3 regions of the Kocuria sp. SM24M-10 genome follow, and region 3 is predicted to be linked to each of the others. Evidence: riboswitches for the same ligand, from Rfam matches in the RefSeq annotation. Region 3 holds a riboswitch; each other region holds the start of a gene.

Region 1 (9,323 bases), on a different contig from region 3:
TGATCTTCGGCGCCGGGGCCGGGCTGCCCTACTTCTCCACCGACACCGTCGCCGCCCAGCGCGCCCTCGAGGTGCACGCGGACGAGGTGCTGATGGCCAAGAACGGGGTCGACGGCGTCTACACGGCCGACCCGCGCACGAACCCGGACGCCCAGCGGCTGTCCGCGCTGACCTACGACGAGGCCCTGGCCCGCGACATCCGCGTGATGGACCAGACGGCCTTCAGCCTGTGCCGCGACAACGACGTGACGATGCGCGTGTTCGGCATGCAGGGGGAGGGCAACGTCACCCGCGCGCTCCTCGGGGAGCAGATCGGCACCCTGGTCACCGCCTGATCCGGCCCCCGGCGGCCCGGCGCTAGACTGGGGCCAGCATGCCCGGGACGGGCGCCTGCGGCGCCGTCCCCGGCGGAACCGACCCCGCGCGGAGGACTCCGTGCGACCCGACGAAGGAGCTCCTACGTGATCTCAGACATCCTGTCCGAAGCGAAGACCAAGATGGGCAAGGCCGTGGACGGCGCCAAGGAGGACTTCGCCGGCATCCGCACGGGCCGGGCCAACCCCTCCCTCTTCTCCAGCGTCCTCGTCGAGTACTACGGCACGCCCACCCCCCTGCAGCAGCTCGCCTCCTTCCAGAACCCCGAGGCCCGCACCCTGCTCATCACCCCCTACGACCGCTCGGCCCTGACCGACATCGAGAAGGCGCTGCGCAACTCGGACATCGGGGCCAACCCGGCCAACGACGGCAACGTCATCCGGGTGGTCATGCCGGAGCTGACCCAGGAGCGCCGCAAGGAGTACGTGAAGATCGTCGGGCACAAGGCCGAGGAGGCCCGGGTGTCGGTGCGCAACATCCGCCGGCACGCCAAGGACCAGATCGAGAAGACCGTCAAGGACGGCGACATCGGCGAGGACGAGGGCAAGCGCGCCGAGAAGGACCTCGACGCCGTGACCAAGAAGCACATCGAGCAGATCGACGAGATGCTCAAGAACAAGGAAGCGGAGCTGTTGCAGGTCTGATGCCGGACCCGCGACGCCCGCACCAGGAGCTGAAGGCTTCCCCGGGACCCGCCGGGGAGGCCTTCCCCTCTCGTGCCCCCGGCACCCGGGACGCGGCGGCGGCGCCGGGCCGCCGGGAGCGGCGGCACACCGCTCCCTCCCGTGCCGGACGGAACCTGCCGGCCGCCGTGGGCGTCGCCGTGGTGCTCATCGGGACCCTGCTCGTGGGCCTGTTCTTCCAGCCCGTCGTGCTCGCCCTGCTCGCCGGCGCGGCCGCCGGGATCGGGGTCTGGGAGGTCGGGCGGTCGCTGCGCTACCGCGGCATCTCCATCCCGCGCGTCCCGGCGGTCACCGCCGGGGTGCTCATGCCCCTCGCCGCGTTCGCCGGCGGGGGAGAGGCCCTCATGATGGCCGTGGTCGTGGGCCTGACCCTGGTGATCGTGTGGCGGGCGCTGGGCGACCGGAACGGGATGATCCTGTCCATCATGGGCTCGGTCTTCGCCCTCGTCTGGGTCGGGTTCCTGCTCAGCATCGCCCTGCTGCTCTACCACACGGACGCCGGGGCCCTGAAGGTGCTCACCGTCATCCTGCTGGCCGTCGGCTCGGACACGTGCGGCTACGCCGTGGGGGTGGTCTGGGGCCGCCACCCCATGGCCCCGAGGATCAGCCCGAAGAAGTCCTGGGAGGGCTTCGCCGGCTCATTGGGCGGCTCCGTGCTGATCGGCATCCTGTGCGCCGTGCTGCTGCTCGACCACGCCTGGTGGCAGGGCGCCGTCCTGGCCGTGGCCCTCGTGCTGGCCGCCACCCTCGGCGACTTCTCCGAGTCCATGGTCAAGCGCGAGCTGGGGATCAAGGACATGGGCACGCTGCTGCCCGGTCACGGGGGCGTGATGGACCGGATCGACTCCATCCTCTTCGCCGTCCCCGCCGGATACCTGCTCTTCGCGCTGTTCGCCACGGGCGCCTGACCGGGCCGCCCAGGACCACCCGCCCATGGCCGCCGAGCACTCCGCAGCCCGCTTCCCGGTGCCCCGCATCCCGCGCTCCCCCGAGGGCGCCCAGGGCTACGACGTCGCCGAGGTGGACGCCTTCCTCGCCCGCGTGCGGGAGGCCCTGGAGGGGCCCGGTCCCTCCCCGCTGGAGGGGCGCGCCCCGCTGCTCAGCACGCACGTGCGCGCGACCGTGTTCTCCGGGGCGCGGGGCGGCTACCGGCCGGAGGCCGTCGACGAGGTCCTGGACACCGCCGAGGACGCCCTCGCCGCCGCCGAGCGCGAGCAGGTCCTGTGCCTGCGCGGGCCCGAGGCCTGGCAGCAGCACGTCGAGGCCCTGACCGTACTACTGCGCGGGCGGATCGAGCGGCCGCGCGCCCAGCGCTTCCGGCACCCCCGGCGGTCCCGGGCGCAAGGCTACTCCGCCGCCCACGTCGACGTCCTGTGCGAGCGCCTCGGCGCCCGGCTGACGGACTCCGGCCCGCTGGACCCGGCCGAGCTGCGCGGGGCCGTCTTCCCGCCCGCGCACGGCGAGCGCAGCTACGAGGAGCAGCAGGTGGACGCCTTCCTGGACCGCGCGGTCCAGCTCCTGCTGGCGCTGCGCTGACCCGACCGCCTCCGGCGGCTGTGTATACAGCCTTGGACTCTAATCGTCCAGAATGCACTCTCCGTGTCACATTCTTGCCCCAAACTGGGAATTCCCGGTGCTTCGTCTTGCCCCTCTGCATACAACGGCCTAGTGTGGTCCGCATCACATGAGGAGGTAGCCCATGTCCACCCAGCCACCCATCGACGCCGACGACCTCGTCGCCGACGTCGACTTCCCCGCGGCCCAGCGGTCGCCCGAGTTCCAGGAGTTGCGGAAGACCCACCGCGGCTTCGTCTTCCCGCTCGCCGTCGCCTTCCTGGTCTGGTACCTGCTGTACGTGGTGCTCGCCATGTACGTCCCGCAGCTCTTCGCCATCCGGGTGGTCGGCAACGTCAACCTGGGCGTGATCCTGGGGCTGCTCCAGTTCGTCACCACCTTCGCGATCACGGGCGCCTACGTGTCCTTCGCCAACCGCAAGCTGGACCCGAAGGCCACGGCCATCCGGGAGCGCCTCGAGCCCAGCCTCGGGAGCACCCGCGGCGTCCACGGACAGGAGAACTGACCGATGCACCACCTCCCCACCGCGCTCGCGCCCATGGCGACCGCCACCACGGAAACGGTCGGCACGCCCTGGATCAACATCTCCATCTTCGGGGCCTTCGTCGTCGTCACCATGGTGATCGTGCTGCGGGCCTCCAAGTCCACGGCCACGGCGGCCGACTACTACGCCGGCGGCCGCGGGTTCAGCGGGACGCAGAACGGTCTGGCGATCGCCGGCGACTACCTCTCGGCGGCGTCCTTCCTGGGCATCGTCGGCGCGATCGCCGTCCAGGGCTACGACGGGTTCCTCTACTCCATCGGCTTCCTCGTGGCCTGGCTGGTGGCTCTGCTGCTCATCGCCGAGCTCCTGCGCAACACCGGGAAGTTCACGATGGCCGACGTCCTGTCCTTCCGGCTGCGCCAGCGCCCGGTGCGCGTGGCGGCGTCGATCTCCACCCTCGCGGTGTCCGCGTTCTACCTGCTGGCCCAGATGGCCGGCGCCGGAGCGCTGGTGTCCCTGCTGCTGGGCATCAGCTCGCGGACGGGACAGTCCCTCGTCATCGTCGTCGTGGGCGTGCTCATGATCGTCTACGTGCTCGTGGGCGGGATGAAGGGCACCACCTACGTGCAGATCATCAAGGCCGTGCTCCTCGTCTCCGGCGTGGCGGTGATGACCGTCTGGATCCTGGCGCTCTACGGCTTCAACCTCTCCTCCCTGCTGGGCGACGCGGTCGCCGTCTCCGGCAACCCCGCGATCCTCGAGCCGGGTCTGCGCTACGGGGTCAGCGAGACCAGCAAGCTGGACTTCATCTCCCTGGGGCTGGCCCTGGTCTTCGGCGCCGCCGGCCTGCCCCACGTGCTGATGCGCTTCTACACCGTGCCCACCGCCAAGGAGGCCCGCACCTCGGTGGTCTGGGCGATCGGGCTGATCGGCCTGTTCTACCTCTTCACCCTCGTCCTGGGCTTCGGCGCGGCGGCCCTCATCGGCGCCGAGCGGATCCAGGCGGCCCCGGGCGGCGTGAACTCCGCGGCCCCGCTGCTGGCCTTCGAGCTCGGCGGCTCGCTGCTCATGGGCATCATCGCTGCCGTGGCGTTCGCCACGATCCTCGCGGTCGTCGCCGGCCTGGCCATCACGGCCTCGGCCTCGTTCGCCCACGACATCTACACCAGCGTGATCAAGAAGGGGAACTCCGACCCCCGCCAGGAGCTGCGCGTCGCCAAGACCACCGTGGTGGTCATCGGCATCGTCTCCATCGCGGGCGGGATCGGGGCGCAGGGCCAGAACGTCGCGTTCCTCGTGGCGCTCGCCTTCGCCGTGGCGGCCTCGGCGAACCTGCCGACCATCCTGTACTCGCTGTACTGGCGGCGGTTCACCACCCGCGGCGCGGTCTGGTCCATGTACGGCGGCCTGATCCTCTCGGTGGTCCTGATCGTCTTCTCCCCGGTGATGTCCGGGGCCGAGACCTCCATGATCCCCACGGCCGACTTCGCCTGGTTCCCGCTGCAGAACCCGGGCATCGTGTCCATCCCGGCGTCCTTCCTCCTCGGCTTCATCGGTTCCATGACGGAGCGGCGCCTGGAGGACCCGGTCAAGCAGTCCGAGATGGAAGTGCGTTCGCTCACAGGCATCGGTGCGGAGAAGCCCGTCGCGCACTGACGGCGTTCCCGCTCCGACCTGGGAGGACTCCCGGCCCGCCCGAAGCTCCGGCTCCGGGCGGGCCGGAGCCGATCCCGTCGACACACCTGGAATTCGCGAACGGGAAAAGACAGAGGGCTGACAGTCCGGTAGGGTGAGCGCAGAAGCCGGCCCAGGGTATTCCTGGGAAACTCGCCGGTTGCTTACAATGAAGGTCCCTCCCGGGACGGATAAGGAGCAATCATGGGAATCATCAGCTGGATCGTCCTCGGTCTCATCGCGGGCGCCCTCGCCAAGCTCATCATGCCGGGCAACCAGGGTGGCGGCATCATCGTCACGATCGTGCTCGGCATCATCGGCGCCCTCCTCGGAGGCTTCCTGGGCTCGCTGATCGGCATCGGCAGCCTCGAGTCCGTGTTCGACATCGGCACGATCATCACCGCCGTCGTGGGAGCGCTCATCGTGCTCTTCATCTACGGTGCGCTCACCGGCCGCAAGGGCCGCACGCACTGATCCGCACCCTCAGCGGAACCCGAGGCCCCGGCCACCGGAAACGGTGACCGGGGCCTCGGTCCGTCCGGACCCGCCGCGGCAGGGCGCCGGTCCGGCTGGGGGATACTGGGGCCATGAGCTCCCCCTCCGCCGCGCCCCGCCCCCAAACGACCCCCGAGCCGACCTCCGAGCCGACGCCCGAGCTGCGCGCGCTGGCCGCCGCCGGCCCCCGCCGGATCGTCGTGCTCGGGTCGACCGGGTCGATCGGCACCCAGGCGCTCGACGTCGTGCGCGCGGCGAACCGGCTCGACGGCGGGGCGCCGTTCCGCGTGGTGGCCCTCGCGGCCGGCCGGGGCCGTCTGCCGCTGCTGGCGGAGCAGGCCGTGGAGACCCGCGCCGCCGTGGTGGCGACGAGCGGCAGCGGTGAGGACGCCCAGGAGCTGGCCCGGCGGATCGGCGAGCGCGCCGCGGCCGCCGGCGCCGGGGACTACCGGCCCGAGATCCTGCACGGTCCCGAGGCCGCCACGGCGGCCGCGGCGCACCCCGAGGCCGACCTCGTGCTCAACGGGATCACCGGCTCGATCGGCCTCGCCCCCACCCTGGCGGCACTGCGGGCCGGGCACCGGCTGGCGCTGGCCAACAAGGAGTCGCTGATCGCCGGAGGAGCGCTGGTGAAGGAGGCGGCGGCGGCCTCGGGCCGCCCGGACGCGCTGATCCCGGTGGACTCCGAGCACTCCGCCCTGGCGCAGGCGCTGCGCGGCGGCAGCGCCGCCGAGGTGGACCGGCTCGTCCTGACGGCCTCGGGCGGGCCGTTCCGCGGCCGCACCCGGGCGGAGCTGGAGGCGGTCACCCCGCGCGAGGCGTTGCGCCACCCCACCTGGGACATGGGCGTGATGGTCACCACCAACTCGGCCTCCATGGTGAACAAGGCCCTGGAGGTGCTCGAGGCCCACCTGCTCTTCGACATTCCCCTCGAGCGCATCGACGTGGTCGTCCACCCCCAGTCGGTGGTGCACTCCATGGTCCAGTTCGTGGACGGGTCGACGCTGGCGCAGGCCTCGCCGCCGGACATGCGCCTGCCCATCGCCCTCGGTCTCGCCTGGCCGCACCGGGTGCCCGGCGCCGCCGCCGCGTGCGACTGGACCCGCGCCACCGAGTGGACCTTCGAGCCGCTGGACCGGGACGCGTTCCCCGCCGTCGAGCTCATCAAGGCCGCGGGGGAGCGCGGGGGCACCCACCCGGCGGTGTTCAACGCCGCCAACGAGGAGGCGGTGCACGCCTTCCATGACGGGCGGATCCGGTTCCCGGCGATCGTGGACACGGTGGAGACGGTGCTGGGCGAGCACCAGGACGGCGGCGTCCTGGACCTCGGCGCCGTCCTGGAGGCCGAGCGCTGGGCCCGGCGGCGGGCGCAGGAGGTCCTCGCCCGCTGACCGGGCCGGACCCGGCGCACGTGCTAGTCTGTCGGGCGGATGACGAGTCCCAGCGCGCAGCCCTGGCTTGCTGGGCGGCAACCCTCTCCCGTAGTGGGGTGCCCCAGGTGAACCATCCGGCACCGGCCATCGTGGGCCGGCGGCAAGTACGGTTCGACCGCGGACGCGCCCTCCGGCGTGCCCTCGACCGTGGCCGTCGGTCCTGGTGGGACTGGTGGAGACTCCCGACCTCCTGGACCCACGGAAAGGCACGACATGCGATCGCAGCGCCTCACCTTCCTCGCCCTGGCCACCACCCTCGGCCTCACCCTCACCGCCTGCGGCGGCTCCGACCAGGCCGGCGAGGGCGCCCTGGCCGACGGCAAGGTGAGCATCGGCGTCGTCGGCTCGCACCCGACGCACGACGCTCTCAAGCGGCTGGCCGAGGAACAGGGCATCACCGTCGAGTACGTCGACTTCTCGGACTACAACCAGCCCAACCCGGCCACCGAGTCCGGCGACGTGGACATGACCTGGTTCCAGCACGTTCCCTTCCTCGCCGACTACAACAACTCCGCCGGGGGCTCCATCACCCCGATCGGCTCGACGTCGATCTACCCGCTGGGCCTGTACTCCAACGAGTACGACTCCGTGGACCAGTTCCAGAAGGGCGACGAGATCGCCGTCCCGAACGACGCCGTGAACCTGTCCCGGGCCCTGCTCGTGCTCGAGTCGGCCGGTCTCGTGGAGCTGAAGGGCGACACCCTCATCCCGACCGAGCTCGACGTCGACACCGAGGCCTCCACGGTGCGGGTCACCCCCGTGTCGGCCGAGCAGACGGTGCTCTCCATGGACTCGGTGGCAGGTTCGGTGATCAACAACGACTTCCTCGCCCGCGCGGACATCGACCCGAAGTCCGCCCTGGCCCAGGACGACCCCGAGGCGGAGGGCTCCCGCGCCTATGTCAACCTCTTCACCACCACCGAGGAGCTGGCCGACGACGAGACCCTCCGGCAGGTGGCGGACCTCTACCACGAGCAGTCCGTCATCGACGCCGAGATGGAGGAGACCAAGGACACGGCCGTGCCGCTGCAGCTGGAGCCGGAGGAGCTGCAGGAGCTGACCGCGCGCTACCAGCAGGAGCTGAAGGACCAGGGGCAGTGAGCGCTGCGGTGCCGTCCGCACGCGGGCGCCCGGACGAGGTGCTCGTCTCCTTCCGCAACGTCTCGAAGTCCTTCCGCACCGGCTCCGGCCGGGCCGCGCGTGAGGTGCTGGCCGTCGACGACGTCAGCCTCGACGTCCACCGCGGCGAGATCTTCGGCGTGATCGGCTACTCCGGGGCGGGCAAATCCACCCTGGTACGGCTGATCAACGGGCTCGAGCCCGTCTCCTCGGGGTCCTTGACCGTGGAGGGCTTCGAGGTCGCCGGGCGCAAGGAGACCGAGCTCGCGCCCGTCCGGCAGGAGATCGGGATGATCTTTCAGCAGTTCAACCTGTTCACGTCCCGGACCGTGGCCGGCAACGTCGAGTACCCGCTCAAGCGGGCCGGCTGGCCGAAGGAGAAGCGGCGGGCCCGGGTCGCCGAGCTGCTGGAGTTCGTGGGCCTGTCCGCGCGCGCCGGGAACTACCCGGAGCAGCTCTCCGGCGGGCAGAAGCAGCGCGTGGGCATCGCCCGTGCCCTGGCGACCAGCCCCAAGCTGCTCCTGGCCGACGAGTCGACCAGCGCCCTCGACCCGGAGACCACCCAGGAGGTGCTGCAGGTGCTGCAGCGGGTCAACCGGGAGCTGGGCATCACGATCGTGATCATCACCCACGAGATGGACGTGGTCCGGGCGATCGCCGACCGCGTCGCCGTGATGCAGGACGGCAAGGTCGTGGAGCACGGCTCGACGGTGGACATCTTCGCCCGGCCCCGCACCGAGACCGCACGCCGCTTCGTCTCCTCCGTCCTGCACTCGGTGCCGGACGAGCGCGAGGTCGAGCGGCTGCGCCGGGCGCACCGCGGGCGCCTGGTGATCGTGGACGTCGGCGACGGCGTGGACATCGGCGGTGTGCTCTCCGACGGCGCCGCCCGCGGGGTCCGCTTCACCATCGCCTACGGCGGGATCAGCGTGCTCCAGGAGCAGTCCTTCGGGTCCCTGACCTTCGAGCTGACCGGCGAGGACGCGGCCGTGCAGGCCGTGGTCGACGAGCTGTCCCGCATCACGAGCCTGAGAGAGGTGGCCGCGTGAACGACTGGTCCGTCCTGGGTCCCGAGCTGCTCTCCGCGCTCGGGGAGACCCTCTACATGGTGTCCGTCACCCTCGTGCTCGCCGGGCTGCTCGGGATGCTCGTGGGCGTGGGGCTCTACGTGACCCGCCGGGGCAACATCCTGGAGAACCGCGTGGTGCACGAGGGGCTCAACCTCGTCGTGAACTTCGTCCGGCCGATCCCCTTCATCATCCTTCTGGCGGCACTCGGGCCGCTGACGCAGCAGGTCGTCGGGACCCGTCTGGGCCCCAACGCGGCGATCTTCGCGATGACCATCGGGGCGATGTTCGCGGTCGCGCGCATCGTCGAGCAGAACCTGATGAGCGTGGACCCCGGGGTGGTGGAGGCGGCCCGCTCGATGGGCGTCTCGCGCGGGAGGATCATCACCACCGTGATCCTGCCCGAGGCGCTCGGGCC
Region 2 (9,323 bases), on a different contig from region 3:
CCTCGTCCTGCTCGAACTGCTGGGCCGTCCACGTGGCCACGGCCGTGTCGTAGGCCGCGGTGTGGGCGAAGGCCGCGGCGGCCAGCCGGCGCCGGGCCGCGAGGTCGAAGCCTCCGGCGCCGGCGGCCTCGACCACCGCGCCGTAGGAGGCGGGGTCCACCACCACGGACACGGCCGCGTGGTTCTTCGCGGCCGCGCGCACCATGGAGGGGCCCCCGATGTCGATCTGCTCGACCACCTCGTCCTGGCCGGCGCCGGAGCGCACGGTGTCCACGAACGGATAGAGGTTCACGACCACGAGGTCGAACGGCTCGATCTCCAGCTCCGCGAGCTGGTCCACGTGCTCCTGCTTGCGGCGGTCCGCGAGGATCCCGGCGTGCACGCGCGGGTGCAGGGTCTTCACCCGCCCGTCCAGGCACTCCTGGAAGCCGGTGATCTCGGAGACCTCGGTCACCGGGACCCCCGCCTCCGCGATCCGCCGCGCGGTGGAGCCGGTGGAGACGATGGCCACCCCGGCCTCGTGCAGACCGCGGGCCAGGTCGTCCAGCCCGGTCTTGTCGTAGACGGACACCAGCGCCCGTCGGATGGGCACGCGGTCAAGTCGGATGGGGCTCACAGGTTCTCCAAGCGTCGGGGTCGGGGCTGCCGGCGGAAACCGCCGGAGACCATTTTACGGACCCGCGCCGCCACGCCCCTGCGTGCGCCCGGACCACCGGGCGGGCGGGCGTCCGGACCGGGGCCGGGGGGAGGGCCCCCACCCCGTCCGCGGGACCCCGGCGGGCTCAGCGGGCCGGGACGGAACGGGCGAGCAGGCCGAGGGCGTCCACGAGCAGCTCCCGTTCGGCGGCCTTGATCCGCTCGTGCAGCTGCGCCTCGGTGTCCTCCTCCCGCACCGGCACCGCCGCCTGGGCGAGGATCGGGCCGGCGTCGACGTCGGCCACGACCTCGTGGACGGTGACCCCGGTGACCTTGACCCCGTGGGCGAGGGCGTCCCGGACCGCGTGCGCGCCGGGGAAGGAGGGCAGCAGGGACGGGTGGGTGTTGACGATCCGTCCGCGGAACGCCTCCACGAACTCGGCGTCCACGATCCGCATGAACCCGGCGAAGAGCACCCGGTCGGGGGCGTGGGCGGCGACCGCCTCCTGCAGGGCCCGGTTCCACCGCGTCCGGTCCGGGTGGTCCGCGGGCCGGACGAGGAAGGTGGTGATCCCAGCCGCCTCCGCGCGCTCGAGCCCGAGGCAGGGCTTGTCCGCCCCCACGGCGGCGACCTCGACTTCGATCCGGCCCGCGCCCACGGCGTCGAGGACCGCCTGCAGATTGGTGCCGGACCCGGAGACCATGACCACGATGCGCATGCGGCCGAGTCTAGTCGGGCGGCGCGGGCCGGTCCGCGCGGTGCCCTAGAGTGAGGAGCATGACCCCTCCCCGCCCGCATCCCGAGCCGACCCCCGCGGACGCCCGGCGTGCCGCCACGACGCGCACGGCGGGAGCCGCGCTGGTGTGCGCGGCGGTGGCCCTCGTGCTCGTCGGCTCCGGGCTGTGGCCGACGGTGGCCGGGCTCGTCGCCGCGGCGGCGGGCCTCGGTCTGGGCATCGCGGCGCTCGTGCGCTCGCGCGGGTCCGGCCGGCGCGCGCTGCTGGTCGTGAGCGCGGTCGCCGCGATCGTGCTGGGCGCCCTGAGCCTGGCCACCGGCGGAGCGCGGCTGCTGCTGTGGCCGGTGGCCGAGGCCTATCAGCAGTGCGTGTCCAGCACCCTGACCCTCTCCGGGACCGCGCAGTGCCAGCAGCAGCTCGAGGACGGGATCTGGAGCTACCTCTCCGGGGACCCCGGGACCTCGGAGGGCGCCGCGGGCGCGTCCACGTCGAACGCCTCGGCCGACCCCGCGGCGTCCCCGGCGGCCACCCCGCGCCCCTGAGCCGGGCGCGGGACCGCGCTGCTGCCCGCTCCCCCCGCCGGACCGGCCGAGCGCATGGCCCGCCGCGCCGCGGCCTCGGCCCGGCGGCGCCGGCGGGCCTCCCGCCGGCCCGCCCGCCCGAGGTCCTCCCCGGTCCCGTCCCCGGGATCCTCCTCGGGGTCCGCCCCGGCGGCGCCGCCGCGCAGCGGCGCGAACGGCGGCTCCCGCTCCAGCCACGGGCCCACCACGTAGCCCACGACCGCCCCCACGGCCACCTCCGCCCCGAACCACAGCAGCACGTCCGGACCGTGCGGGCCGATCACCGTGAGCCGGCCCAGCCCGAGCGAGCCCTGCGCCAGCCAGCTCAGCAGCATCGCCAGCACGCCCGCGACCGCGCCGATGAACAGCGCGGTCAGCAGCGTGGAGAGCGGGAAGGTGATCCAGCGGGCGGGCAGCCGGATGGCCATCCAGTCGTCGAGGTGGTTCTCGCCCTCCCGCAGGAACCACCAGCCGGCGAGCACCCCGGCCAGCACCGGCAGCACGACCACGACCGCCGACCAGGACGGCAGCTCGCCGGGGGGCAGCGCGGCCAGGGCCGGGAGCAGCGGGACCGGCCCGGTCTGCGTGCCCAGCGGTGACGTGTGCGTGCCGTCCCCCACCTCGAAACCCGCGCCGGTGGCCCACGCGAGGGCGTAGACCGCGAGGTTCGGCAGGTAGCCCAGCTGCAGGCCCGTCAGGGCGGTGTCCCCCGGGGCCCCGGTGCCCAGCCGCTGGTAGACGTTCACCACGTCGTTCCAGTTCCACAGCAGCGCGGCGGCCAGCAGCGCCGCCCCGGCACCGACCCCGGCGACGGCCGCGACGAAGCCCGCCCGCAGCACCGCCCACACGTAGGAACCGGCCCACCGCGAGTACTGGCTCGTGCGCTCGACCCACGCGGCGGCGTTGACGCCGATCAGCCCGGGCAGGGAGCGGGAGGCCCGGTACGCCCCGACGAACGCGCCCAGGGCCACCGGCACGAGGGGGAACACCGCGGCGGCGGCCGGTCCCGCAGCGATCTCGCCGGTCCCGAAGAGCAGCGCGGCCACGGCCCCCGCGGCGGAGTACACCGCGAGCCCGCTCAGGTACGGCTGCCAGAACTGGCCCTCCCAGCAGGCCCGTGCCAGCCGCCGGCCGGCGTGCCAGGCCAGCACGAAGGGCACGAGCGTCAGGCCCAGCGGGACGAGGTTGACGGTCCCGGTGGTCGCGGGCAGTCCGGCCCCGGGGTCCAGGGCGACCTGCAGCGGGGTGAGGTGGGCCAGCAGCCACACCTGGCCGGAGAGCACGAAGCTGCCGGTCAGCCCGAGCGAGTCGAAGCCGTCGGCGAGCCACACCATGAGAACGGTCAGCAGGATCAGCAGGTAGGAGACCACGGCCACGGAGCCGAGCTCCACCACGCCCTGCAGCCACAGCGGCATGGGCACGCCGCGGCGGTCGGCGGACGGGGCGGGGGAGGAAGAGCCTAGGGAGTTCATCACCGCCCATCTTCCCACGCCTCCGGGGCCCGGGCCGAGGCTTCACGGGGCCTTCACCGGCGGGCCACGTGCCGCTCCCCCGGCGGACGCCCGTGCCGGGAAGGCTCGGCGCCATGAGAGTCGCCGTGGTCGCCGAACAGTTCCTCCCCCACCTCAACGGTGTCACCCACTCGGTCCTGCGGGTGGTCGAGCAGCTGAGCGCCCGCGGGCACGACGTCGTGGTCCTGGCGCCCTCCTACGACCCCGCGCCGCTCGGGCGCCTCGCCGAGGACGTCGTCGAGGACCTCGACGACGTGCCGGTGCACCGGCTGCCGGCCCTGCCGCTCACCGGCTATCCCGACGTGCGCGTGGCCGGCGGCACCGTGGCCCGGGTGCGCCGGCACCTGGAGCGGTTCCGCCCCGACGTCGTCCACGTCGCCTCCCCGTTCGTCCTCGGCCGGCGGGCGATCCTCGCGGCCCAGCAGCTCGGCGTGCCGGCCGTGGCCGTGTACCAGACGGACGTGCCCGGCTACGCGGCGAAGTACGGAGCGCCCTTCCTCGAGCAGCTCCTGTGGGGGCACGTGCGGAGCATGCACAACGCCGCGGCCCTGACCCTCGCCCCCTCCTCCTCGGCGGTGGCGCAGCTCACCGCGCACGGGGTGCGCGACGTGCACCTGTGGCGGCGCGGCGTGGACACCGCCCGCTTCTGCCCGCGGCACCGCGACGAGCGGTGGCGGGCGGAGGTCGCGGGCGGCCGCCGGATCGTGGGCTACGTGGGCCGGATCGCCCCGGAGAAGCAGGTCGAGGACCTCGCCGCGGTCGCGGACCTGCCCGGCACCCGCCTCGTCGTGGTGGGGTCGGGGCCGGAGGAGGAGGCGCTGCGGCGCCGCCTGCCGGACGCGCACTTCACGGGTCGCCGCTCCGGGGCCGAGCTCGCCCGCATCATGGCCTCCCTCGACGTGTTCGTGCACCCGGGCGAGTTCGAGACCTTCTGCCAGACCGTGCAGGAGGCCATGGCCTCGGGGGTGCCGGTGGTGGCCACGGGCCGGGGTGGTCCGGTGGACCTCGTCGACTCCTCCCGCACCGGCTGGCTCTACCCGCCGGGGGACCTCGCGGCGCTGCGCGGGCACGTGGCCGACCTGCTCGGCGACGAGGCCAAGCGGGCCGCCTTCGGGGCCGCCGCGCACGCCGCCGTGCAGGGCCGGACCTGGGACGTGCTGGTCGGGCAGCTGCTGGAGCACTACGACCGTGCCGTGGCCCTGGGCGCCCGCGGCCCGCGCCACCGCCGGACCGTCTGAGGCCTATCCCCGGGCGGGGACCGCGTCCAGCACGGGCACGCCCGTGCCGGCGTACCGTCGGGGCTCGGCGCTGAGCACCGTCAGCCCGTGCACCAGGGCGGTGGCCGCGGTCAGACCGGCCACCGGGTCGGCCGTCCCCGCGGCGCCGAGAGCGCCCCACGCCCGGCTCACCGCGGCGTCCACGGGGAGCACACGGTCCGGGAAGCGCGCTTCCAGCTGCTCGGTCCACGGCGTCTCGTCGGGCCGGTCCGACAGCAGCTCCCCCAGCACCAGGGCGGACAGGAACAGCCGCCGGTGGCCGTGCCGGCGCAGGGCGGCGGTCAGCTCGGGCGCGCGCTCCGGGGTGCGCACCCCGAGCAGCACGGAGCGGTCCAGGAGCAGGTCCATGGCGTGGATCCTCCCCCGGTCGTCAGGCCGCGGCGGCGAGGCGGCCGCGGACGGGCGCCAGCAGGAAGTCCACGAACTCCGTGCGCGCCTGAACCACCCGGGCGTAGTCGTCGATGCTCATCGCCGCGCAGCCGAGCACGGCCGGAGCCTCGGGAACGGGGGCGGGCCCACCCGGGCGGGCGGCGACGACGGTGGGAAGGGCGTCTGACATGACCAGGATCCTTCGGGCGCTCTTGCTCGCAGCGGGTGCCGCCACGGCGGCGATGCGAGCCGCTTCGTCATCCGAACCACCCGTGAACATGGGGTTGGTGCCCGGTCTAGTCGGAGCTTGGCGACCGGATCTCTTGAAGCTGCCCCCATTCAACCACATCCTCCCCGCCGGGTCCCGCCCGGCCGGTGGGGCCGGGCGTGTGAGCCGACCTTCCCCGTCCCGTCACCGCGGCGACACCTCGCCGACACATCGTTGCGCTGGAATGGGCTTCGAGCACCCGGGCGGCCCCCGACATTGCGGCCGACATCACGGTTCGGTCACACAAGTCATGGCCGTCTTGCCGGTCTGTCGGAGGCGCGGGGTAGCCTGGATCTGCTTTTCGAGATGCGGCATCCGCGTGCTCGACGGAGGGCGCACCGCCTTCCGGAGGGACCGCGGAGGGGCTCCGACCCGCTGTGCGCCAACCCGATGTTCCCGGGTGGATCGGATGACGAAGCGGCGGGCAACGGCATCGGATGCCCGCAAGAACGTCAGGAGAAAACATGACCATGTCCGAAGAAAGAACCACTTCCACCACCGATCAGCGGGAGGAATGGGTCGACGTCACCGTCACCGCCCTCCCCGATCTGCACCTCGTCCGGATCACCTCGACGGACGGCGACGTGCAGGAGTACCTCAGCGCGGAGGCCGACGACCTCGCCGCCGCGGCCGAGCACACGGCGGGCACCGCGCAATGGTGCGCCAAGTACCGCCAGCTCCTCGTCCCCGGCGCCCTGGCCGCGACCGGGCGGCACCCGTTCTTCAAGCTCCACCCCGCGTCCCTCCCGCTGTCGGCGTAGCCGGCGGGCCGGACACGACGAAGGCCGCAGCCCGATGGGCTGCGGCCTTCGTCGTGCGGTCGGCGCCACGGCGCCGGACGTCCGGGAGCCGCCGTCGCGCGTGCGGCGCCGTGGCGCTCGGCGGAGCGGCTCCCGCGGCGCGGCGGCTCACTCCAGGCCGTAGTCCCCGGCCGAGCCCCAGCCCTCCCCCGCCTCGTCGGCGGAGCCGTCCAGCTCCCACTCGCAGACCTCGAGCTCGAAGGGCACGGAGACGTCGAGCTCGGCGTCGGAGACGCGGTTCACCACGAAGGGGTCCTCCTCGTCCGGCGGACGGGACGGGACGGGTCCGGTCATGCGAGCTCCTCCCGGTCGGCGACGGCACGAGATCCGACGGCACGACATCCGGCGGCGCGGCCCCCACCGGCGCCGCGTGCGAGAGTCCGCAGGCTGTTGCCGGCGGAACGACAGAACCGCCGCCGGGCGCAGGCCCGGCGGCGGTTCTGGACGATCAACGGACCCGTGAGCCCTTCGAGGAGAACGTCAGGAGATGACGGTGATGTTCGCGGCCTGGGGGCCCTTGGGGCCGTCCTGGGTCTCGAACTCGACGCGGTCGTTCTCGTTCAGGGAGCGGAAGCCGCCCGAGTTGATCGCGGAGAAGTGGGCGAAGACGTCCTTGGAGCCGTCCTCGGGGGTGATGAAGCCGAAGCCCTTGTCAGCGTTGAACCACTTGACGATACCGGTAGTCATGGTGAGACCTGATCTTTCGTGAGATGAACGTTTCCCGACGTTCGAGAAACACAAGAGTTGTGATGCGTGGAAAACGTCTTCTCAGAAAAACTGCTGCACCCGGATGGGCCGAACTGCTTGAAATACAAAAACGACAACCTCAACAACTTCGCTCCACTGTACACGAGTTCCGGCGCCCCGCCACCCCGGTGCGGGGCGCCGGACGCGGCCGCCGGCTCCGGCCGGCGGCATGCCGCTCAGCCCGCGAGCAGCTCGTCGGCGATCGCGCGCACCCGCGCCCGCTCCTGCGGGTCCGGGGGGAAGACGTCGGCGGCGTCGGCGAACCACACGCCGTCGGCCAGCAGCCGCACGGCCAGCAGACGGGTGCGCTGCTCGACGGGCAGGTCGTCGGGGAGGTCCACCCAGGGGGCGATCCGCTCCACCCAGTGCTTCTTCAGCTTGGCCCGCAGCCGCTGGTCGGTGAGCATCACGAGGTCGGTCTCGTCCACCTCCCCGGACAGGCACCAGTCCAGGTAGGCGCGCACGCGCTCCTCTGCGGGCACCTGCTCCGGCGGGGCGGACAGGCGCCGGGCCATCTCCGCGTCCCAGCCGTCCAGCACCCGGTCCACCAGGGCGAACATGAGCGCCTCCTTGGTCCGGAAGTGGTACATCACCCCCGGCTTGCTCAGCCCCACCCTGCGGGCGGTCGACTCCAGGGACACCGTGCCGCCGCTGCGCACGAGTTCGAGGGCGCCGTTCAGGATGCGGTCGCGGCTGGAGGAGTTCATGCAGCCCATTTTACCAACCGGAAGGTTGGTGACACCATGTGACGCAGGCCGCTGTCCCGTCCAGGCGGAACACCGGCCGTCGCGGGGACGACGACGTCCCGCTCCCGCCCGGTCCGCCCGGACCGGTGTGCGGGCGACCCCACGAGATCCGGACCACCCTTCTCAGGAGGACCCGACATGACCGCTGCCCCGTCCACATCCGCCCCCGAGAGCGAGGGTCCGCCGGGTGCGCGGACCCACCCCAAGGTCAACCGCGCCGTCTTCGCCGGCTCCGGCGTGAGCATCGTCCTGTTCTCCCTCTGGGCGATCCTGGCCCCCGCGCAGGCCTCCACGGTGATCGGTGCCGTGGTCGGCTGGATCGCGACCAACATGGGCTGGTTCTACGTGCTCACCGCCGCCGTGGTGACGGCCTTCGTGGTGGTCGTCGCGGTCTCGCGCGAGGGCACCATCAAGATGGGCCCGGACCACTCGAAGCCGCAGTACAACCTGTTCACCTGGACCGCGATGCTCTTCGCGGCCGGGATCGGGATCGACCTGCTGTTCTTCTCGGTGGCCGAGCCGGTCACCCAGTACTACGGTCCCCCGGCCGGCGAGGGCGGGACCATGGAGGCGACCCGCATGGCCGTGGTGTGGACGCTGTTCCACTACGGCGTGATCGGCTGGGCCATGTACGCCCTGATGGGCATGGCCTTCGGCTACTTCGCCTACCGGTGGAACATGCCGCTGAGCATCCGCTCGGCCCTCTACCCGCTGATCGGCAGGCGGGTGCACGGCAGAGCCGGGGACGCGGTCGACATCGCCGCGCTGCTGGGCACGATCTTCGGCGTGGCGACCTCCCTGGGCATCGGCGTCGTCCAGCTCAACTACGGCCTGTACCTGCTGTTCGGGATCGAGGAGGGCGTCGCCGCGCAGACCGCCCTGATCGTCGTGGCCGTGGTCATGGCCACCGCCTCCTGCGTCTCCGGCGTGGACAAGGGCATCCGCCGCCTCTCCGAGCTCAACGTCCTGATGGCCGTGGCCCTCGTGGCCTGGGTTCTGCTCGCCGGGCGCACGTCCTTCCTGCTCGACGCCACCGTGAAGAACCTCGGCGACTACGTGGCCGAGCTGCCCTCCATGGCGCTCGACACCTTCGCCTACACCGGGGCGGCCGAGTGGATGGCCGGCTGGACCCTGTTCTTCTGGGCCTGGTGGATCGCCTGGGCGCCGTTCGTGGGGCTGTTCCTGGCCCGGATCTCCCGTGGCCGCACGCTGCGCGAGTTCGTGGTCGCGACCCTGACCGTGCCGTTCGTGTTCATCCTCATCCTGGTCTCGGTCTTCGGCAACAGCGCCCTGGAGATCGTCACCGGCGGCGACGACGCGTTCGGACAGGCCGCCATGAACACCCCCGAGCGGGCCTTCTACTCCCTGCTCGAGCAGTACCCCGGCGCGCCGCTGCTCATCGCGCTGGCGACCCTGTCCGGGCTGCTGTTCTACGTCACCAGCGCCGACTCCGGAGCGCTCGTGATGTCCACGTTCACCTCGACCATCCAGGACCCCACCCAGGACGGGCCCAAGTGGCTGCGCGTGTTCTGGGCCGCGGCCACCGGCCTGCTGACCCTGGCGATGCTGCTCGTCGGCGGGGTGCCGACCCTGCAGGCCGCCACCCTGATCATCGGCCTGCCCTTCTCGATCGTGATGTACCTCGTGATGATCGGGTTCTGGAAGGCCCTGC
Region 3 (9,323 bases):
CAGCTTAGCGGGTCCCCCCGGACGCGGGGCAACCCCTCGTCCTCCCGGTGCGCGGCAGGACCGCGGCAGGAGTCAGACCGGCGGCGCGAGCGGCGGGGTGCGCCGCGGGTCCAGCGTCCAGCCCTGCCGCAGCCGCGCCCCGAGCTCGATCAGCGGGCACGTGTCCATCACCACGTCCAGCCCGGCGGCGGCGGCGCGGGCCGCGGCCGCGTGGTCCACGACGCCCAGCTGCAGCCACACGGCCCTCGCGCCGGCGGCGACGGCCTGGTCCACGACCGCTCCGACGCGGCGGGAGTTGACGAAGCAGTCCACCACGTCGATCGGCCTCGGGACCTCGGCGAGCGTGCGGAAGCCGGGCTCCCCGTGCACCACCTCGCCCTTCGGGTTGACCGGGACGATCGTCATGCCGAGGTCGTCCCGGATGCGCTTCGCGACCGAGTGCGCGGGCCGGGCCGTGTTCCCGGTCAGCCCCACCACGGCCCAGCGTCCGGGCTGTGTCATCAGGCGGTCGATCACGGCGGGATCGTTGCGGCTCATGCCCCCACCCTGGCACGGACCCGCCCAGCTCGCCCCGATCGCGCCCCACCGTGTCCCGAGATTGCAGGTCCCGGCCACCGACCGCGGGACGCCGACACGTGCAACCTCGGCGGGGGGCGGGGGTCAGGAGAAGAGGGGGAGGAGGTCTGCTTCCGGGCCCAGCTGGGCCCGGTCCTGGGCGGGCAGGGCCGCCCGGCCGGTGCCCACCCGGGCGAAGTGCTCGTCGCTCCAGTGCTCGGGCGGCTCCCGCTCCCACAGGTCGATGAGAACCCGGCGGACCTCGGCGAGCCCGTCCACCGCAGGCCCCGGGCAGCCCTCCAGGTGCTCGATGAGGTCCAGGTGGTGCACCGTGGCCTCCACCGCCAGGGTGCTCAGGAGGTCGTCCACGCGGAGCACGTGGCCCTGGGTGCGGACCGTCCCGCCGGGCCGGCAGTGCTCCGCCGCGTGCACGAGCGCCCGTGCCGACTCCCGGTAGTGCCCCCGCAGCTCCTCCCAGTCCGGGTACAGGCTCGCCGCGGCCCGGGTGCGGCGCCGGACCTCGGCGGCGGCCGCGGCATCCGCGCCCCGGTACGCCCAGTAGGTCGCGGCGTCCCGGTCCGGGCGGGCCGTGGTGGGCGTGTGCAGGGCGACCAGCCCGCGCACCGCGTCCGCGGCGCAGTGGTGGGCGAGGTCCCGCACCGACCACCCGCGGCAGCCGGTGGGCGCCCAGGAGTCGTCGTCACCGAGCCCGTCGAGGACCGCCGCGAACGCCGTGCAGGCGTCGCGGACCAGGTCCGCCCGGGTCGAGGTGTGCCGGCTCGTCATGGGTCCATGGTGCGGCACGAGGGCCCGACGTGCCACCGTTTTCGACCATGACGGCCCGCGGCGCGATTTGCCACGCGACCCGCGGAGCACGTTCAATGGGGCCGTAACCATCCGGAGCGGCTGAGAGACCTGGCTCGTCGACGTCGCAGCAACCGGCACGGATCCGTCCGATCCCCGTGCGAGGTGCTAATGCCAGGACCGATGGAGTTGATCATGGGCACGTCTCTGCTGGGCTCTGCACCGTCCACCGCCGCCACCGCACCGGCCACCACGAAGCGCGCCTACTCGGTGGCCTTCGAGCACGTCGGCAAGGCCTTCCCGTCCGGCGGGCACAGCCACCACGTCCTGCACGACGTCGACGTCACGGTCCGCCCCGGGGAGGTCCTGGCGATCCTGGGGCCCTCCGGCTGCGGCAAGTCCACGCTGCTGCGGGCCGCCGCCGGCCTCGACACCGCCTCGGCGGGCCGGGTGCTCATCGACGGCACACCCGTCTCCGGGATCGACCCGCGCTGTGCGGTGGCCTTCCAGGAGCCGCGGCTGCTGCCGTGGCGCTCCGTGCGCGAGAACGTCCGCCTGGGCCTGCCCTCCGGGCTGGGCCGGGCCGAGGCCGACGCCGTGATCGACGACCTGCTGCGCCTGGTCGGGCTGACCGCCCACGCCCACCACCGTCCCCGGGCGATCTCGGGCGGCATGGCCCAGCGCGCGTCGCTGGCCCGGGCGCTGGCCCGCAACCCCGGTGTGCTGCTGCTCGACGAGCCCTTCGGCGCCCTCGACGCCCTGACCCGGCTGCGGATGCAGGACCTGCTGCTCACCGTCCACGCCGCGCAGCCGACCACCGTGCTGCTGGTGACCCACGACGTCGACGAGGCGCTGCAGCTGGCCGACCGGATCGTGGTCCTGGGCCGCACCGGCCCGACCGCCCCCGCGTCGATCAGCACGGTGCTCTCCGTGCCCGGCGACCGTCCCCGGGACCGGGCCTCCGAGGTCCTCGCCGAGCTGCGGGTGCAGCTGCTCGGCCACCTGGGCGTCGACGCCCACCACCCCGCGACCCGCTGATCCCGCCCCGCTCCCCCGGGTGCGGCGCGGCCCTGCGCCGCGCCGGGTCCGCCCGGCACGCCCACCCCACCACGAAAGGCCCCACCATGCCGCTGTCCCCGCGCCCCGCCCGCACGATTCCCGCCCTGGCCGCCGTCTTGGCCCTGTCCCTGACCGGGTGCATGGCCGGGGAGGGCTCCGGCGGGGCCCAGGCCGCCGAGAAGATCACGGTCGACTGGGCCACCTACAACCCGCTCTCCGTGGTGATCAAGGAGAAGGGCTGGCTCGAGGCCGCCTTCGCCGAGGAGGGCACCGAGGTCGAGTGGGTGCAGTCCGCGGGCTCGAACAAGGCCAACGAGGCGCTGCGCGCCGAGGCGGTCGACGTCGGCTCCACCGCCGGTTCCGCGGCGCTGCTGGCCCGCAGCAACGACACCCCGATCAAGGTGATCGACCTGTACTCGCAGCCGGAGTGGTCCGCGCTCGTCACCACCCCGGGCACCGGGGTGGAGTCCGTGGCCGACCTCGAGGGCCGCACCGTGGCCGCCACCAAGGGCACCGACCCCTACTTCTTCCTGCTCCAGGCCCTCGAGGAGGGCGGGGTGGACCCGGCCGACGTCACGATCCAGAACCTGCAGCACGCCGACGGGCGCTCGGCGCTGGAGAACGGCCAGGTGGACGCCTGGGCCGGGCTGGACCCGATCATGGCCGCCGCGGAGCAGAACGGCGCCGAGCTGTTCTACCGCAACGTGGACTTCAACACCTACGGCTTCCTCAACGCGCACGAGAACTTCCTCGATGAGCAGCCCGAGGCGGCGCAGACCGTGGTGGACGTCTACGCCTACGCCCGGGACTGGGCGCTGGCCCACCCGGAGGAGACCGCGCAGCTGCTGGCCGACGCGGCCGGGATCGAGCTGTCCGTGGCCGAGCAGGTGCTCGAGCGCACTCACCTGGACATCGACCACGTGCCCGGCGAGCAGCAGCTTGCCGTGCTCGAGAAGGTCGGCCCGATCTTCGTGGACTCCGGTGACGTGTCCGGCCAGGAGCAGATCGACGAGGCCCTGGCCGGCCTCGTGGAGAGCTCCTACGCCGAGAACGCCGACGCCGCCCGCGTGGCCGAGGCCGCCGAGGGCGCGGAGGCCGGGCAATGACGTCGCCGCTGAGCCCGTCCGGGGAGGCCGTCCGCACCGACCGCGCCGGCGCCGAGCAGGTCGTCGGCGCCGAGCCGGCCGTCCACGCCGACGACCCGGGCGACGCGCCCGCCGCCGTCGCGGAGCCCCGCCGCCGTCCCCTGCTGCGCGCGGGGCTCGGCCTGCTCCTGCCCGCGGCACTGCTGGTGCTGTGGCACGTGGTGTCCACCGCGGGCGTCTTCAGCGCCGTCCAGCTGCCCGCCCCGCTGACGGTCCTGGCCGCGGGCGCCGACCTCCTGTCCCGGGGCGAGCTGTGGACGCACGTGGGCATCTCCACCCAGCGGGTGCTCATCGGCTTCCTGATCGGCGCCGGGCTGGGCCTGGCGGCGGGCTCCTTCATCGGGCTCTCCCGCCGGGGCTCCGCGCTGGTGGGCCCGACGATCGGCGCCTTCCGCGCGGTGCCCTCGCTGGCCTGGGTGCCGCTGCTGCTGCTGTGGATCGGCCTCGGCGAGGACTCCAAGGTGACGCTGGTGGCGATCGGGGCGTTCTTCCCCGTCTACACCACCGTCTCGGCGGCCCTGCAGCACGTGGACCGCAACCTGCTCGAGGCGGCCCGGGCCTTCGGGGTGCACGGGCTGCGGCTGCTCACCACGGTGCAGCTGCCGGCGGTCATGCCCTCGGTCATCTCGGGGCTGCGCCTGGCGCTGGCCCAGGCCTGGCTGTTCCTGGTGGCCGCGGAGCTGCTGGGCGCGTCCATGGGCCTGGGCTTCCTGCTCACCGACTCGCAGAACAACGGCCGCACCGACCGGCTGCTGCTGGCGATCGTCCTGCTGGCCGTGCTCGGCAAGCTCTCCGACGCACTGCTCGGCGTGTTCGAGAAGTGGGCCGTGAAGAAATGGGCCTGACATCACCGTCTGGCACAGTGGGCACACACCGGGCACGCCCGTGCCGCCAGGAAAGGACCGCAGCACCGTGAACGCCAGCTGGAGCGACCCGCTCTCCCCCACCCCGAACCCGGCCCTGGTCTCCGACGCGGCCCGCGTCGCCTTCTGGGAGGGCCAGGCCTCCCGGCTCGACTGGGCCGAGCCGTGGACCACGGCACACCGGTTCGAGGGTCCCCGGCGGATCGGGCAGGACGCGGAGGGCCGGCCCACCTGGTCGGTCCCGGAGCTCGCGTGGTTCGAGGGCGGGAAGCTCAACGTGGCGCACAACTGCGTGGACCGCCACGTCGAGGCGGGCCGCGGCGCCCACGTGGCCCTGTACTTCGAGGGCGAGCCCGGCGACCGGCTCGTCTACACCTACGCGGACCTGCAGCGCGAGGTCTCCCGGGCGGCCAACGCCCTGCTCGCCCTGGGCGTGACGCAGGGCGACCGGGTGGTGATCTACCTGCCGGTGATCCCGGAGACCGTCATCATCACGCTGGCCTGCGCCCGGATCGGCGCCGTGCACTCGCTGGTCTTCGGCGGGTTCTCCGCGGAGGCCCTGCGGTTCCGCGTCGAGGACACCGGGGCGAAGGTGCTCGTGACCACCGACGGACAGCACCGGCGCGGGGCCGTGGTGCCCGTCAAGGCCGTCGCCGACGAGGCGTGCGGCGGGGACAACGCGATCGAGCACGTCGTCGTGGTGCGCCGCACCTCCCGCCCGGGCCGCAGCGACCTGCCGCGCGGCACCCGGGGGACGCACTCCAAGGAGGAGGACGCGGTCCCGTGGACGCGCGGGCGCGACGTGTGGTGGCACGAGCTGGTGGCCGAGCAGTCCGACGTGCACGAGGCCGAGGCCTTCGACGCGGAGAGCCCGCTGTTCGTCATCTACACCTCCGGCACCACCGGCCGCCCCAAGGGCCTGGTGCACACCATGGGCGGCTACCTGGTGCAGGCCGCCTACACCCACGCCCTGCTCTTCGACCTGCTGCCGGACGTGCGCGACGACGAGGGACGGCTGCGGCCCGACGAGCTGTCCACCGTCAACGACCCCGCCAAGGTCGACTCGACCGTGCACTGGTGCACCGCCGACCTGGCCTGGGTCACCGCGCACACCTACGAGATCTACGGCCCGCTGGTCAACGGCGTGTCCGAGGTGATCTACGAGGGCACTCCGAACACCCCGCACTGGGGCCGGCACTTCGAGGTGATCGAGCGCTACGGGGTCACCACCTACTACACGGCGCCCACCCTGATCCGCTCGCTCATGGGCGCGTTCCCGAAGGGCGTCCCCCCGCTCTACAACCTCAACTCCGTCCGGCTGCTCGGCTCCGTGGGCGAGTCGGTCAACCCGGAGGCGTGGCGCTGGCTGCGCGCCCAGCTGGGCCGGGACGAGGTGCCGTTCGTGGACACCTGGTGGCAGTCCGAGACCGGCGCGACCGTGATGTCCCCGCGCCCGCACGACCCGCAGTTCGCGCCCCCGGGGACGTTCGACGACGGCGCTCCGCACACCGCCCTCAAGCCCGGATGCGCCACCCGCGCGGTCCCGGGGCTCTCCACCCGCGTGGTCGACGAGGCGGGGGCGACGGTCCCGCCCGGGGTGCAGGGCTTCGTCGTCGTCGACCGGACCGGGCCGTCGATGGCGCGCACCGTCTGGGGCGATCCGCAGCGCTACCTGTCCTCCTACTGGCAGGCCTACGCCGAGCAGGGCTGGTTCCTCGCCGGGGACGGCGCCCGCTACGACGACGAGGGCGACATCTACATCCTGGGCCGGGTCGACGACGTCATCAACGTCTCCGGGCACCGGCTGTCGACCATCGAGATCGAGTCGGCCCTCGTCACCCACCCGTGGGTCGTGGAGGCCGGGGCCGCGCCCGTCCGCGACGAGCTGACCGGGCACGCGGTGCTCGCGTACGTCGTGCTGACGTCCGAGGCCGGGCGGGTCCCGGCGGACGAGCTGACCGCGGCCCTGCGGGAGCACGTGGCCCGCGAGATCGGCCCGATCGCCAAGCCGCGGGCCGTCGTGGCGGTCCCGGAGCTGCCGAAGACCCGCTCCGGGAAGATCACCCGCCGGCTCCTCGCGCAGCTGTGGGAGGGCGAGCCGCTCGGCGACCGCTCCTCCCTGCAGAACGAGGAGTCGCTCGAGCGCATCGCCGAGGTGCTGGCGGCACGCGGCTGAACCGCCGGGGTGCCCGGCCCCGCGCCGTCAAGCCGGATGACCCCACGTTGAGCCGTGTGACCAGCCCCGCGCCGGACTCCTAGGATGAACACCGTGAGCTCCTCCCCCACCGCCCCCGCCCCGGACCGGCGCCGCCCCCTGGCGGAGCTGCCCCGGGTCCCCGTCCCCGCCGCCCTGCCCGAGCTGTCCAGCACCGATCTCAAGCTGGGGATGGCCGGGTCCGGCGCCGTGTTCTCCGGCTACGTGCTGGTGCACATGCTCGGCAACCTGAAGGTCTACCAGGGCGAGGAGAAGTTCAACGCCTACGCCGAGTTCCTCCGCACCGCCGGGGCTCCCGTGCTGCCGCGCGGCACCGTGCTCTGGGGGGCGCGCGCGGTCCTCACCGCGAGCCTGGCCGTGCACGTGGGGGCCGCCGCGATGCTCACCGCCCGCGCCTGGCGGGCCAACGGCACGCTCCTGCCGCGGCGGCCCCGGCGGCCGCGGGGACGGCGCCGCTCCCCGTGGGAGGTGGCCCGGCGCTCGATGCGCAGCACCGGCGGCGTGCTGGGCCTGTTCACCGCCTTCCACGTCTTGGACCTGACCACGGGGACCCGGCCCGCCGCGTCCCGGGACTTCGCGCACGGCAGCGCCTACGCCAACCTCGTCGCGAGCCTGTCCCGGCCGCCCGTGGCGGTCGCGTACGCCGTGTCGATGGCCGCGCTGGCCGCGCACCTGGTGCACGGCATCCCGGAGATCGCCAACGACATCGGGGCCGGCGCCGACCGGCGCACCCAGCGGCGGCTGCGGATCGGCGCCAACGCCTTCGGCGCCGCGGTGGCCGTCGGCAACACCACGATCCCGGTGGCCGTGCTGACGCGCGCGGTCCGCTGACCCCCTTCCGGACGACCCCCCGACGACAAGGACCCGAGCGAGTGAGCACCTTCTCCCTGACCGTGGACGTGTGGCGCCAGGCCTCCCCGGACGAGCCCGGGCGGTTCGCGACCCACGTCGTCCCGGACGCCGACCCGGACATGACCGTGCTGGAGCTGCTGGACCGGATCAACGCCCAGCGGGAGGCCGCCGGCGAGGAGCCCATCGCCTTCGACGACGGCTGCCGGGAGGGCGTGTGCGGCAAGTGCGGGGTGACGGTCGACGGCGTGGCGCACGGCCCCGAGCGCAACGCCGCCAGCTGCATGCAGCACCTGGGCGCCTACCGGGATGGGGACCGCGTGCGCATCGAGCCGCTGCAGGCGGCCTCCCTGCCCGTGAAGCAGGACCTCTCGGTGGACAAGAAGGCGCTGCGCCGCGTGGCCAAGGCGGCCAAGTTCCCCGTGGCGATGAAGGCGCTGGCCAACGGCGGCTGCATCAGCTGCGGGGCGTGCATCTCCTCCTGCCCCAACGGCTCGGGGCAGCTCTTCGTGGGCACCATGCTGCGGGAGCTGCCGCCGCTGGCCACGAACGACGCCGAGCGCCGGGAGCGCTCCGCGAAGGTGCTCGCCGCGGCCGAGGACGAGTTCGGCCCGTGCTCCCTGCTGGGCGACTGCGTGGAGGTCTGCCCGGCCGGGCTGCCGGTCGAGAACCTCTCGGCGGTGGCGCGGGAGAACCTGCGCAACCGCTTCCCGCGGCGGGCCGCGGACGGCGACTGACACGTTCGCGAGCGCCTTGTTCCCCCGGGGCTCGACTGCTACGTTCACGAGCACGACACGACGGAGTGTGAGGTGGATCACGTGAGCGACCAGTCCCGGGGCGTCATACCCGAACAAGGCGAGTTCGACTACGAGCCGGAGGACCGCGAGCCCGCCCGGGCGCCGGTCCGCACGTGGCTGCTGCGCGGGCTGGGGCTGCTGCTGGCCGTGGTCGTGTGGTTCCTGCTGGGCGGAGCGGACGTCTCCGCCGACGCCCGGGTGGTGGGCGCGGTGGCCACGCTGATGGCGGTGTGGTGGATGACCGAGTCCATGCCCCTGTCGGTGACCTCGCTGCTGCCGATCGTGCTGTTCCCGGTGCTCACCGCGCTGGAGGTCTCCGAGGTCACCGCCCCCTACGCCAACCCCATCGTGTTCCTGTTCCTGGGCGGGTTCCTGATCGCGATCGCCATGCAGAAGTGGAACCTGCACCGCCGGATCGCGCTGCTGACCCTGCGCCGGGTCGGCACCCATCCGCGGCAGATCATCCTCGGTCTGATGATCTCCACGGCCTTCCTGTCCATGTGGGTCTCCAACACCGCGACCACCCTGATGATGCTGCCCATCGGGCTGTCCGTGCTCACGCTGGTGGTCGAGAACAGCCGCAAGGGCGCCACCCGCGCCGAGGCGGCGGCGATGGGCGAGGACATCCGGTCGGGCCAGGCCATCAGCGACGTCATCGACGACCGCGACGTGCGCCTGTTCGGCGTGGCCCTGGTGCTGGCGATCGCCTGGGCGGCCACCATCGGCGGTCTCGGCACCCTGCTGGGCTCCCCGCCCAACGCGATCGTGGCCGGCTACATCAGCGAGGAGCTGGGCCGCACCGTGGGCTTCGCCCAGTGGATGATGCTCGGCGTGCCCATCGTGGTGGTCTTCATCGGCCTGGCGTGGCTGCTGCTCACCCGGGTGATCTTCCGCTTCCACCTGGCCGAGGTGCCCGGGGGCCGGCAGCTCATCGACGAGGAGATCGCCGCCCTGGGCTCCATGAGCAAGGGCGAGAAGACCGTGCTCGCCGTGTTCGTCACCGCGGCGTTCTTCTGGATCGTGCCCGGCCTGCTCT

The links. Region 3 has a riboswitch for S-adenosylmethionine ahead of ABL57_RS07355 (ABC transporter ATP-binding protein). Riboswitches for the same ligand answer to the same signal wherever they lie in the genome.
Region 1: another riboswitch for S-adenosylmethionine. It lies ahead of ABL57_RS02480 (MetQ/NlpA family ABC transporter substrate-binding protein); the one in region 3 lies ahead of ABL57_RS07355 (ABC transporter ATP-binding protein).
Region 2: another riboswitch for S-adenosylmethionine. It lies ahead of ABL57_RS18650 (hypothetical protein); the one in region 3 lies ahead of ABL57_RS07355 (ABC transporter ATP-binding protein).

Annotation. Positions count from the first base shown of each region.
Region 1 covers NZ_LDNX01000023.1:7,314-16,636, reverse strand. Annotated here, with positions in the region: gene pyrH (UMP kinase) at 1-335, shown strand, start outside; gene frr (ribosome recycling factor) at 462-1,019, shown strand; gene ABL57_RS02510 (phosphatidate cytidylyltransferase) at 1,019-1,966, shown strand; gene ABL57_RS02505 (DivIVA domain-containing protein) at 1,992-2,594, shown strand; gene ABL57_RS02500 (DUF485 domain-containing protein) at 2,758-3,138, shown strand; gene ABL57_RS02495 (cation acetate symporter) at 3,142-4,773, shown strand; gene ABL57_RS02490 (GlsB/YeaQ/YmgE family stress response membrane protein) at 4,996-5,265, shown strand; gene dxr (1-deoxy-D-xylulose-5-phosphate reductoisomerase) at 5,379-6,677, shown strand; SAM riboswitch class IV at 6,716-6,832, shown strand; gene ABL57_RS02480 (MetQ/NlpA family ABC transporter substrate-binding protein) at 6,933-7,820, shown strand; gene ABL57_RS02475 (methionine ABC transporter ATP-binding protein) at 7,817-8,887, shown strand; gene ABL57_RS02470 (methionine ABC transporter permease) at 8,944-9,323, shown strand, end outside.
Region 2 covers NZ_LDNX01000157.1:21,041-30,363, reverse strand. Annotated here, with positions in the region: gene purH (bifunctional phosphoribosylaminoimidazolecarboxamide formyltransferase/IMP cyclohydrolase) at 1-616, opposite strand, end outside; gene purN (phosphoribosylglycinamide formyltransferase) at 783-1,355, opposite strand; gene ABL57_RS18675 (hypothetical protein) at 1,415-1,915, shown strand; gene ABL57_RS18670 (DUF6350 family protein) at 1,810-3,405, opposite strand; gene ABL57_RS18665 (glycosyltransferase family 1 protein) at 3,519-4,682, shown strand; gene ABL57_RS18660 (PIN domain-containing protein) at 4,686-5,069, opposite strand; gene ABL57_RS18655 (hypothetical protein) at 5,092-5,280, opposite strand; SAM riboswitch class IV at 5,294-5,419, opposite strand; SAM riboswitch class IV at 5,701-5,814, shown strand; gene ABL57_RS18650 (hypothetical protein) at 5,823-6,119, shown strand; gene ABL57_RS18645 (hypothetical protein) at 6,267-6,452, opposite strand; gene ABL57_RS18640 (cold-shock protein) at 6,639-6,845, opposite strand; gene ABL57_RS18635 (TetR/AcrR family transcriptional regulator) at 7,082-7,612, opposite strand; gene betT (choline BCCT transporter BetT) at 7,790-9,323, shown strand, end outside.
Region 3 covers NZ_LDNX01000061.1:5,731-15,053, forward strand. Annotated here, with positions in the region: gene ABL57_RS07345 (CoA-binding protein) at 73-537, opposite strand; gene ABL57_RS07350 (maleylpyruvate isomerase N-terminal domain-containing protein) at 661-1,341, opposite strand; SAM riboswitch class I at 1,446-1,549, shown strand; gene ABL57_RS07355 (ABC transporter ATP-binding protein) at 1,555-2,397, shown strand; gene ABL57_RS07360 (aliphatic sulfonate ABC transporter substrate-binding protein) at 2,484-3,524, shown strand; gene ABL57_RS07365 (ABC transporter permease) at 3,521-4,408, shown strand; gene ABL57_RS07370 (AMP-binding protein) at 4,476-6,602, shown strand; gene ABL57_RS07375 (succinate dehydrogenase cytochrome b subunit) at 6,687-7,472, shown strand; gene ABL57_RS07380 (2Fe-2S iron-sulfur cluster-binding protein) at 7,514-8,227, shown strand; gene ABL57_RS07385 (SLC13 family permease) at 8,309-9,323, shown strand, end outside.